One region of the Allokutzneria multivorans genome, then DNA from elsewhere that is predicted to be linked to it. Evidence: riboswitches for the same ligand, from Rfam matches in the RefSeq annotation. Region 1 holds a riboswitch; the other holds the start of a gene.
The links. A riboswitch is a leader RNA that binds a small molecule or an ion and turns the genes downstream of it on or off. The one in region 1 is predicted to bind S-adenosylmethionine.
Positions count from the first base shown of each region.

Region 2: linked by a shared signal. The riboswitch ahead of ABD798_RS29025 (aminotransferase class V-fold PLP-dependent enzyme) and the one ahead of thrC (threonine synthase) in region 1 are both predicted to bind S-adenosylmethionine.

Region 1 covers NZ_BAABAL010000017.1:425,399-431,320, forward strand. Annotated here, with positions in the region: gene ABD798_RS22925 (DNA internalization-related competence protein ComEC/Rec2) at 1-2,050, shown strand, start outside; gene thrC (threonine synthase) at 2,114-3,376, opposite strand; SAM riboswitch class I at 3,388-3,519, opposite strand; gene holA (DNA polymerase III subunit delta) at 3,672-4,652, shown strand; gene ABD798_RS22940 (SSI family serine proteinase inhibitor) at 4,766-5,170, opposite strand; gene ABD798_RS22945 (SSI family serine proteinase inhibitor) at 5,324-5,734, opposite strand.
Region 2 covers NZ_BAABAL010000019.1:244,002-249,923, forward strand. Annotated here, with positions in the region: gene ABD798_RS29010 (AsnC family protein) at 1-816, shown strand, start outside; gene ABD798_RS29015 (RluA family pseudouridine synthase) at 910-1,836, opposite strand; gene lspA (signal peptidase II) at 1,833-2,408, opposite strand; gene ABD798_RS29025 (aminotransferase class V-fold PLP-dependent enzyme) at 2,426-3,769, opposite strand; SAM riboswitch class IV at 3,807-3,921, opposite strand; gene ABD798_RS29030 (potassium/proton antiporter) at 4,027-5,505, opposite strand; gene ABD798_RS29035 (DUF167 domain-containing protein) at 5,614-5,898, opposite strand; gene ABD798_RS29040 (TetR/AcrR family transcriptional regulator) at 5,895-5,922, opposite strand, start outside.

The DNA.
Region 1 (5,922 bases):
CAGGGCGACGTTGTCCGAAGACCCAAGACCGTTGCGCACCAAGGGATACGCCGGTCGGCCCGCTGGTGCGGACCAGGTGGCGGTCCGCGCTCGGTTGAGCGATGAGCCGGGTGGTTCGGTGTTGCTGCTGGCTCCGGCGGTCGCGTGGTCGGCGTTGTTGCCGGAGCAGGAGGTCACGGCGACCGGAGCGCTGATCATGCCGCGCGGCGGGGACTTCACGGTGGCGGTGTTGCGGGTCCGGGGACCACCGATCGCTGTCGGCCCCGCGCCGAGCTGGCAGACCGCCGCTGATGGCGTGCGCGCCGGGCTCCGCGACGCCGCGAAGGTGCTTTCCCCGGAGCTCGCGGGGCTGCTTCCGGCATTGGTGGTCGGTGACACCGCTGGACTGTCTCCGCGCGTGGTGGAGGAGTTCCGGTTGTCCGGACTGGCCCACCTGTTGGCCGTGAGCGGGGCGAACCTGGCGATCGTGTGCGGCGCTGTCCTGCTGCTGTTCCGGTTGCTGACGGCAGGGCCACGATTGTCGGGCTTGGCGGCGGTGCTGGCTCTGGTCGGCTTCGTGGTGCTCGCGCGGCCCGAGCCCAGCGTGCTGCGCGCGGCGGTGATGGGCGGAGTGACGCTGCTGGCGTTGGTGTTGGGGCGCAAGGGTTCCGCGATTCCCGCGCTCGCCGGAGCCGTGATCGTGTTGCTGCTGTTCGATCCTGGACTGGCCAACACCGCGGGTTTCGCGTTGTCGGTGCTGGCGACCGCGGCACTGGTGATCCTCGCGCCGAGGTGGGCCGCGGCACTGCGCGATCGCGGAGTGCCGGTGGGGCTCGCCGAGGCCATCGCGGTTCCGGCGGCGGCACAGCTCGCCACGGCTCCGTTGATCGCGGCGCTGTCCGGAGAGATCAGCCTGGTGGCGATTCCGGCCAATCTGCTCGCGGCTCCCGTTGTGGCGCCTGCGACGGTGTTCGGTGTGCTCGCTGCGCTGGTCTCGACGGTGCACGAGGGCGCTGCGGAGCTTCTGGTCCACCTGGCGGGGCCCGAGGTGTGGTGGCTGATCACCGTGGGCAGACGTGCCGCCGCGGTGCCGGACAGCGGTGTTCCGTGGCCTTCCGGTGTGCTTGGTGGACTGCTGCTCGCCGCGCTGCTCGTTGTGGTCGTGTTGCTGCTGCGGAGCCGCCGGTTCCGGATCGTGTTGGTGCTCGGCGTGGTTGTGCTGGTGTTGACCGCGGTTCCGGTGAAGCTGCTCAAGCCGCAGTGGCCCGCTGACGGCTGGGCGGCGGTGGCGTGTGACGTCGGGCAGGGCGACGCCGTGGTGCTGGCGGTCGCTGAGCCCGGGCGCGCGGTCCTGGTCGACACCGGGCCAGAACCGTTGGCGGTCAACGCTTGTCTGGATCGGCTGGGCGTTGATCGCGTTCCTGTGGTGGTGCTGAGCCACCTGCACGCCGACCACATCGGCGGGCTCGCGGCGGTGCTCGCGGAGAGATCTGTGGGAGCGGTCGCGGTCGGGCCACTGAGAGAGCCCGCTTGGGCGATGAAGGAGGTGCGTGACACCGTTGCGGCGGCGGGAGTTCCGTTGATCGAACTGAGTCGCGGTCAGCGGCTGGAGTGGCCCGGGTTGGCGCTGGAGGTGCTGGCACCGCTGAGGTCTCCGGCACCGCGGACTTCGGAGACACCCTTGCCGGGGACCGTGGTCAACGACGCCTCACTGGTGCTGCGGGCGCACACACCAGCGGGGCGGATGTTGCTGACCGGAGACATCGAACTGGCCACGCAAGCCGAGCTGCTGGCGTCCACAGTGGACGTCAGCGCGGACGTGCTCAAGGTGCCGCACCACGGGTCCCGCTACAGCCTGCCCCGGTTCCTGGGCGCGGTGCGGCCCCGAGTCGCGTTGATCTGCGTGGGCGCGGGCAACGACTACGGCCACCCGAGCCCACTGGTCCTGCACTCGCTCGCCGGAGTGCGCGTCCTGCGCACCGACCTGGACGGTGACGTCGCCGTTCTGGCCACCCGCGATGGTCTGGCGACCGCACGGAGAGGAGAACCACGGCCACCGCCCAGGCGGTGAGCGCTTGCCAGTGACGCTTTGCCGGTGACGCTTTGTCTGTGACCTGTCAGAGGCCGTGACCTGTCAGAGGCCGAGTGCTTCGCGGACGGCGGCGCTCGACGGCGGCACGGTGGCGCGCGGGCCGATCTTGTCCTCCACCGCGTCGAGGGTCTTCAGGCCGTCGCCGGTGATCAGCAGGACGGTCTCGGCGTCCGGGTCGAGCTGGCCGGACTCGATGAGCTTCTTCGCCGTCGCGACGGTCACGCCGCCCGCGGTCTCGGCGAAGATGCCCTCGGTGCGGGCCAGCAGGCGGATCGCGTCGACGACCTCCTCGTCGCTGACGTGCTCCACCGAACCTCCGGTGCGGCGCACGGTGTCCAGCACGTAGGGACCGTCGGCGGGAGCACCGATCGCCAGTGAGCGGGCGATCGTGTCCGGCTTCACCGGCTGGATCACGTCGTGGCCCGCCTGGAACGCGGCGGCGACGGGGGAGCAGCCGGTGGCCTGGGCGCCGAAGACCCGGTACGGGGTCGGCTCCACCAGGTCCAGCTCACCCAGCTCGCGGAAGGCCTTGTCCACCTTGGTCAACTGCGAACCGGAGGCGACCGGCACGACGATCTGCTGCGGCAGGCGCCAGCCGAGCTGCTCGGCGACCTCGTAGCCGAGGGTCTTGGAGCCCTCCGCGTAGTACGGGCGGACGTTGACGTTGACGAACGCCCAGTCCTCGTGGTCGGCGGCCAGCTCGGTGGCCAGCCGGTTCACGTCGTCGTAGTTGCCGTCGACGGCGATCAGCGCACCGTCGTACACGGCGGTGGTGAGCACCTTCGCGCGCTCGAGAGAGGAGGGGATCAGCACGACCGACTCCCAGCCCGCCCGCGCCGCTGCCGCGGCGACGGCGTTGGCCAGGTTGCCGGTGGAGGGGCAGGCCAGCACGGTGAACCCGAGCTGGCGCGCGGCGGCGAGCGCCACCGCGACCACGCGGTCCTTGAAGGAGTGCGTGGGGTTGCCGGTGTCGTCCTTCACCCACAGCTTGCGCACGCCGAGCGCGGCGGCCAGGCGGTCGGCCTTGACCAGCCGGGTCAGGCCCGGATCGGTGTTGGGGTGCTCCTGGACGTCCGAGGGCACCGGAAGGAGGTTGCGGTAGCGCCAGATGGAGCGGGGCCCCGCCTCGATCTCCGCGCGGGTGATCTTGCCGAAGTCGTAGCCGACCTCAAGGGGGCCGAAACACTCCGCACACGCGAACTCCGCGGCGAGCGGCACCTCGTTGCCGCATTCGCGGCACACCAGGGCGCGGGCCGGGCCGAGGTCGAACTGGTGGGCGCTGCGGCGCGCCTCGATGGTCGTCATCGCGAGGTCTCTCCTCATCTTTCCCGCTCGTGCGGGCCGGATTTGGCACCGTGATCGCCGGTGGCCTCGCGGAGATCCCGCGTGGTCTGGCGTCGGTTGCCGGGGTGTCGTAGGGCCGATCCCTCTACCCCTCTGGATGAGCTGTTCAGTTGTGGTGGTGCTGTGCGGAGGCGCGCCCTTCGGCGGCCGTCCGGTGGTCACGCTACGGCAACGTCCCACGGGAGAGCCACCGTTGCCCATGATGCGGGACGTGCGCGGCGGCCGCGCCGTCCGACCCTCGTGCGAGGATGGCGCGGTGAGTGCTCCCGCCGCAGCGCCAGCCCCGTTGCACCTGGTCATCGGAGAGGAAGAGCTCCTCGTCGAGCGGTCCGTGCGGGCCACGCTGGACGCCGCGAGGCAGGCCGATCCGGAGGCCGAGCTGCGCCGGGTCCGGGTGACCGATCTCACCCCTCCCGAACTGGTCGAGCTGCTCAGCCCCTCGCTGTTCGCGGAGGGCAGGGTGATCGTGCTGGAGGCGGCCCAGGACGCGGGCAAGGAGATCGCCGAGGCGGTGCTCTCCTACATCCGCGACCCCGCCGAGGGCGTGACCCTGGTCCTCACGCACACGGGGGGCGGGCGCGGCAAGCTCGCCAAGGAGCTGCCCGCCGCGTTGCGCAAGGCGGGGGCGGCGGTCGCGGAGTGCGCGAAGCTGACCAAGGCCAGTGACCGGGAATCCTTTGTGCGCAACGAGGTTCGGCGCGCGGGTGGCAAGATCGACGGGCCCGCGCTCGCGGCGCTGATGGAGACGGTCGGCAACGATCTGCGCGAGTTGGCGGCCGCGGCCTCGCAGCTCGTCGCGGACACCGGCGGCAAGGTCGACGAGCAGGCGGTGCGCCGTTACCACCGCGGCCGTGCCGAGATGACCGGCTTCGCGGTGGCGGAGAAGGCCGTTACCGGCGACCGCACCGCCGCGCTGGAATCGCTGCGCTGGGCGTTGCAGCTGGGCGTTCCGCACGTGCTGCTCGCCGACGCGCTGGCCGACGCGGTGCGCACCATCGCCAGGGTGGCCGGAGTGGGGCGGGCGGACCCGTTCCAGCTCGCGGGTCAGCTCGGCATGCCGCCGTGGAAGGTCAAGAAGGCGCTCGGCCAGGCGCAGGGCTGGTCCCCGGAGGGCCTCGTCGAGGCGATGGGACTCGTCGCCACCCTCAACGCGGAAGTGAAGGGCATGGCCGCCAGCGCGGACTACGCGGTGGAGCGCGCCGTGCTCAAAGTGGCCGCCGCGCGCAACCGCCGCTGAAGCGGGACGTACAGGACGCAACGGACACATCCGGCGAGCGGTCGCGGGGGTTCCTCCGCCAGCGGCACGCCGAGGAACCCCCGCTTGCTCCGCCCTGCCGGGAAAATCCCAGCTCAGAAGCGGAAGATCGAGCCCGTCGCCGCCAGTGCGAGGCAGCTGTTGGCGTAGGCGGCCCGGTGGCTGACCGGCCGTCCACGCCAGAAACCGCTCGCGCTCACAGTGCGAGGTGCATATTCCTTCGTGCACTGTGGATGTGGACCGACATTCAATCGGGTGAAGTTTCCGTCGACCTCCGCCAGCTGAGGGCAGGCCGCGGCGGCGAACGGGTGGTTACCGCCCGTGGGGTCGCATCGCAGGGTCACCCTCCTGGCGGGGGTTCCCCGGTGCTCGTCGACCACGGACAGTGCGAGAACTGAGGGAGCGTTCATGTCGGTTCCGGCAACTGCCGGGGGCGGGGTGAGGCAGAGCATGACCGCGCCCGCGGTCAGGAGCGAGCCGGGCAAACGGTTGCGGAGCATTGCAAACCCTTTCCGTGATCTGAAGATTTTTCTTCGGAATTCATGTCAATACAGCCTACGAGTGACGACTTTGACGGTTGCGTGAACTGCGCGTGACTGAATATGTGATTGTCGCGGCAACAACCTTGTCGAGCTCGGCTCGGTGAGAACTCGTCAGAATCGGAATAAGGGTCCGGTTTTTGCGATCAGCACACATCTGTTCGGGAAAGTGATCTGTTCGCGAACCCGGCGGCCGAACCACGTTCCGGTTGCCGTGGTGGTCACCGGGGCGTAGATCAGCGGGCAGCTGGCGCCGGGGTCGAGGTGCAGCGCGGCGACGCTCCCGCCGGTCCGCGCCAGCGCCGCGCAGCTGGCCACGGGCGCGGGGTGGCCGCCACCGTCCGGCGAGCAGGTCAGCGGGACCCGCCTCGCCGAGGGCGCGGGAGCCTCGCCGGGCGTGCTGGTGAGCACGAGCGCGGCGGCGGGCGGCGCGGGTGGGAGGATCGCTCCCGCCGGTGTCGCCAGCGCCGCGAGCAGCGCGGTCACCGCGATCGGAACGAACCTGAGCGGTCGGTTCCAGGACATGGACTTCCCTTTCCTCGAAATATGTTCGGATATATCTCGGGTCACCTGTGGGTGTCCCACTCCGAATACGCGGGCGGCTTCCGGTCGCGCTCAGTGAGCGTCCTCACAGACGGGGGAAGCAGGGGGCGATCCCTCCAATGGCGGTATGCGCCCTGCTGTCCGAGGGAACCATGTTTTCCTGCGCAACG
Region 2 (5,922 bases), on a different contig from region 1:
CCTCCGCCGCCGCAACAACAGCAGCCGCACTGGGGCCACCCCGGTCAGCAGCAGCACCCGCATCCGCACCAGCCCGTGCACGGGACGCCGAGCGGCGCCTACCCGGTGCACGGCACGCCCAGCGGTCCCTACCCCGGCCCCAGCGGCCCGTACCCCGTGCACGGCGGCCACACCGGCGCGTACCCGCCGCAGGCCTTCCCGCAGAGCACCCCGTTCCCCGCGCAGCAGCACCCGCAGAGCACGCCGTTCCCGGTCCAGCCCCAGCAGCCGCCGCACCACCAGCCGCCCCAGCCGACGCAGCCGCCCCAGCCCGCCGACCCGGTGCTCAGCACGTGGGGTCCGCCGCAGAGCTCCTCGTGGGCGCGCGGTGACCAGCCCGCGCTGCCCGCCGGTCCGCGCACCGGCAAGGTCGGCACCACCCTGGAGACGATCGGCCTCGAAGGCGAGCAGCTCGGCATCCAGCTGGTCGAGGTCGTCGACCCGGCCGACTTCCTCTTCACCGCTGCGGGCTACCGCCTCCAGGAGGGTGAGCGCGCGGTCGTGGTGCACACCGAGCTGACCAACCGCGGCCAGATCCCCTTCGCCTCGCTGCCCGACCTGTACCTGGTGCTCATCACCACGGACGGCAGGCAGGTCTCCAAGGCCCCGGTCTCGCTGTCCTCCCGGCCGCCGCACCGCATCGGGGTCAACCCGGGCGAGACGGCGGGCGGCCACACCGTCTACGTGCTCCCCGAGTCCATCGACGTGGTCTCGGTGAAGTGGAGCGCGCGCTCCGACGACGACAAGCGCAGCCTCACCTGGTCCACCCTCGACTGACCCTCAACCTCTTCAGCGCCGACTGAACGACCCAATGTGGCATTGGTTACGTCTGACGAAACAAATGCCACATTGGGTACGCAAACGCGGGCGTCAGGATTCGGCGCGGAGGGCTTCGAGGGCGTCGGCGAGGTCGGCTGGGTACTCGGAGACGAACTGCACCCACTGGCCGTCAGCCGGGTGGTCGAAGCCGAGCGTGCGCGCGTGCAGCCACTGTCGCGTGATGTTGAGCCGCTTCGCCAGCACCGGGTCCGCGCCGTAGGTCAGATCGCCGACGCACGGGTGCTTCAGCGCGGAGAAGTGCACGCGGATCTGGTGGGTGCGCCCGGTCTCCAGCTTCACGTCGACCAGGGACGCCGCGCGGAAGGCCTCCATCACCTCGTAGTGGGTGATCGAGTCCTTGCCGCCGTTCATCACCGCGAACTTGTAGTCGTGCTTGGGGTGCCGGTCGATCGGCGCGTCGATGGTGCCGCGCGACGGGTCGGGGTGGCCCTGCACCAGGGCGTGGTAGCCCTTGTCGACCGTGCGCTCCTTGAACGCGCGCTTCAGCACGGAGTACGCGTGCTCGCTCTTCGCGACGACCATGACGCCGGTGGTGCCAGCGTCGAGTCGGTGCACGACGCCCTGCCGCTCGGCCGCGCCGGAGGTCGCGATGCGCACACCGGCCGCCGCGAGCCCGCCGACCACCGTGGGGCCGCTCCAGCCGGGGCTGGGGTGCACGGCGACGCCGACCGGCTTGTCGATCACGACGATGTCGTCGTCCTCGTGCAGCACGACCATGCCCTCGACCGCGATCGCCTGGATCTCGATGGGGCGCTCGGGCTCGGGCAGGGTGATCTCCAGCCAGGAGCCCGCGGTGAGCCGGTCGGACTTGCCGACGGGCTGGCCGTCGAGCAGCACATCGCCCTTCTCGGTCAGCCCGGCGACGACCGTGCGGGACAGGCCGAGCAGCTTCGACAGGCCCGCGTCGACGCGCATGCCCTCCAGGCCGTCCGGCACTGGCAGCGTTCGCGCGCTCACGACTGGGACTCCTTCTTCTTGGAAGACTTCTTCTCGATCATCGTGCCGTCGTACTCCCGGCCGAGCAGCGCCATCAGCACGATGAGCGCTCCACCGACGCAGATCGCCGAGTCGGCCACGTTGAACACCGGCCACACCGAGCCGTCCGGGGCGAACAGCGACAGGAAGTCGACGACGTGCCCGTGCAGGAAGCCCGGCGGGCGGAAGAGCCGGTCGCCGAGGTTGCCGAGGGCTCCGGCCAGCACCAGGCCCAGACCGGCCGCCCAGCCACCGGAGCGCAGGCGCGGCGCGAAGTACAGGATCGCCAGCACCACCGCCGCCATGATCAGCGACAGCACCCAGGTGTAGTCGGCGCCGATGGACCACGCCGCGCCGGGGTTGCGGACCAGCACCAGGTAGAGCCCGCCGCCGAACAGGCGCACCGGTTCCTGGCCCTCCAGGGACGCGACCGCCCAGAACTTGGTGACGATGTCCAGCGCCAGCACCACCGCGGCCAGCGCGGCGAACAAGCCGAGCCTGCGCGGTGGCGGCGGTGGTGTGCTCTCGGTGCTCACCGGGTCATTGTCGCTCACCCGGTCATTGTCGCTGATCAGAGATCGGCCAGGAACGGCGGCAGCGGCCGGGGGTCGTTGCGCGGGGTCCAGCGGCCGTCCACGAGCTCGTACTCCCACTTCGGGCCGTCCGCGACGATCCGCCGCAGCGCGCCGACCACGCGCGAGACGTGCTCGGAGTTGTTGCCCAGGCCCAGGCTGACGCGCAGCGCCCGGCCACCCTCGGAACCGCTCCCGGCGATCAGCCGCTTGGTGGCGATGTGGGCGCAGAACGCGCCGTCGCGCACGCCGATGCCGTACTCCGCCGACAGGATCGCGGCGAGCAGCCCGGCGTCGTGGCCGTCGACGGTGAAGCTGACAACGCCGACGCGGTCCGGCGCCTCGTCCCCGAACAGGGTCAGCTCGCGGAAGCCGGGCACCGTGGCCAGACCGGCCTTGAGCTGGGTGAACAGCTTGTCCTCGTGCGCCTTCACGTCCTCCCAGCGCTGCCGCGCCAGGACTCCGCAGGCCACGGCGAGCGCGTGCACGCCCACGACGTTGGGCGAGCCGGCCTCGTGCCGCTCGGGCACCTTCGACCAGCTCACGCCCAGGTGGTCGCCCCAGTCGACGACGTTGCGGGTGGCTCCGCCGCCGATCAGGTACGGCTCGGCCTGCTGGAGCCAGTCGGAGCGGCCGACCAGCGCGCCCGCGCCGAACGGGGCGTAGAGCTTGTGCCCGGAGAGCACGACGTAGTCCACCTCGGCGGCGCTGGCGTCCACCGGCCGGTGCGGAGCGAGCTGCGCCGCGTCGAGCACGGTCCGCGCGCCGTGCGAGTGCGCGCACCGGACGAGGTCGTTGACCGGCCACACCTCACCGGTCACGTTGGAGGCGCCGGTCAGCACCACCAGGCGCGGGCCGACCGGAGCGGACTTGAGCGCCTCGTCGAGCACGCGGACGGCCTCGGCGGGCGTCGCGGGGGTCTGCAACCGGTTCACCCGGGGACCGCGCCACGGCAGCAGCGCGGCGTGGTGGTCGGTGTCGAAGACGAAGACGCTGGTGCCCTTGGGAACGCTGCGCGCCAACAGGTTCAGCGAGTCGGTGGTGTTGCGGGTGAAGACCACGGCGTCGGTCTGGCGGGCTCCGACGAAGCGGCGGACGGCGTGCCGGGCCTGCTCGTAGATGCGGGTGCAGACCTGGGAGGCGAAGCCCGCGCCGCGGTGCACGCTGGCGTACCAGGGCAGCAGCTCGTCGACGGCGTCGCGGACCTGCTCCAGGCACGGGGCGCTGGCGGCGTGGTCGAGGTTCGCGTAGGGCACCAGCTCGCCCGTGACCAGCGGAACCGTCAGGCGCGAGCCCACGACGGAGGGAACCGAGGAACGGATGGGGGCGAACGCGAGCGACACAGCGACCTCCGTGAGTCCGTGGGACTCGCCGGGAGGGAGTCCGCGCTTGCTCACCGCGTTGCGCGGTGAACCAGGTCCTCACCTAGAGCACCCCACCGCGGTTGGAGGGTTGCCGACCAGCAAGCTAGGGCTTGTCGCTGGCACTCATGACCTTGCGATCGAAAGTAGCCGAGGACGCGCCAACGCGCCAGACCCCGTCCAGATCCTGGAACGCGACCTGCGCCACAGCTGACTGGAGCCGTTGCGGCGCAAGGGAATCAGTCCCCCGACTCGCCCTTCCAGCGCGCGTAGCGACCCGCGCGGTCGATGGCGCGGACCCGTCGTTCGGCGCCCTCGCGCACCTCCTCGGTGGCCACGATCAGCAGCTGGTCGCCCACCTGGATGCGCGTGGTGGGCTGCGGCGTGAACCCGGCCTTGCCGCGCACCACGAGGCTCACCGTCGCGCCGACGGGCAGCCTCAGCTCGGTGATGTAGACGCCGTGCAGCTTCGAGCCCTCCGGCACGCGCACCTGCAACAGCTCCGCGCCCAGCTCGTCCAGCGGCGCCGAGTCGACCTCGACCTGCTGCGGCTCACCTCGGCGCACGAGCCCGAGCATCCGCGCCACCAGCGGCAGCGTGGTGCCCTGGATCAGGGTCAGCACCACGACGAGCACGAACACCACGTCGATCAGCTGCTGCGCGCCGGGGACGTCCTGGGTCACCGGGATCAGCGCGAGCACGATCGGCACCGCGCCGCGCAGCCCCGACCACGACAGGAAGACCTGCTCCCGCCAGGGCACCCGGAACGGCAGCGCGGCGGCGAGCACCGACAGCGGCCTGGCGACCAGCACCAGCACCGCGCCGGTGATCAGCGCCGGGATGATCACGCTCGGCAGCCGCCCCGGCGAGGCGTAGAGGCCGAGCAGCACGAACAACCCGATCTGGGAGAGCCAGCCGAGCCCTTCGGCGAAGGACAGCGTGTCGCTGCGGTGCGGGAGCTTCGCGTTGCCCAGCACCAGTCCCGCGACGTAGGTGGCGAGCAGTCCCGAGGCGTGCAGCTCCTGGCCCGCCGAGTACGCGAGCACGCACACCGCGACTGTCGCAAGTGGATAGAGACCGGTCGCGGGCAACGCCGCGCGGCGCAACGCCTGACCGCCGAACCACCCCAGCGCGATGCCGACGACCGCGCCCACGCCGAGCTCGTAGACCACGAGCGCGGGTGTCCACCAACTGGCCGTCTCCGTGCTGGCGAGGAGGACGACCGCGATGTACACCGGCGCGTCGTTGAGACCCGACTCCAGCTCCAGGGTTCCGGAGATCCTGCGGTGCACACCGAGTCCGCGCAGAACGCTGAACACCGCGGCGGCGTCCGTCGAGGACACCACCGCGCCCCACAGCAACGCGGTCCGCCAGTCGAGGTCGAGCAGGTAGTGCAGGCCCGTCGCCGTGACGCCGATGCTCACCGCGACGGCCACAGTGGACATCGCGATGCCCAGTCCGAGCGCGGGTTTGACGTTGTGCCACCGCGTGGTCAGGCCACCTTCGGCGAGGATCACCACCAGCGCCGCGATGCCGAGGTTCTGCGTCAGCTGGGCGTCGCTGAACAGGATGCCGAAGCCCGCCTCGCCGAGTAACAGCCCGATCCCGAGGTAGAGCAACAACGACGGCAGGCCCAGCCGCACCGAGGCTCGCACGGCGAGCACCGCGATCAGCACGACCAGGGCGCCGATCCCGAGTCCCAGCGACAGCTCCGCCACACCGCCTCCATCGCACGTCCGGTGACCTGAGCCACCATTGTCGCTGCTCGCCGCAAGAATTCGGAGCCGATGAGAGTTCGCTCTCGGGTTTCGAATGCGGTGTAACCCTCATCCGAGCAGTTCGGCCAGCCTCCGCTCGGCGGCCGTGGTGCCCCCTGGAGCCAGATCGAGCGCGATCACCTTGTCCCGCCCGCGATCCCCGGCCACGATCGCGACGTCCTGTCGCCGCACGCCGAAAGCCTTCGCCACCGCGCGCCGCACGGCCTCATTGGCTTTTCCCTCAACAGCGGGCGCGGCGACCGAGACGACGAGCGCCGACCGCTCCCCCGCGTCCCACCGCCCGCCGACGGAGTCCTTGCGAGCACCCGGTTTCACGCGGACGGCGAACCTCACCCGTCCAGCCCCGTGCTCAGCACC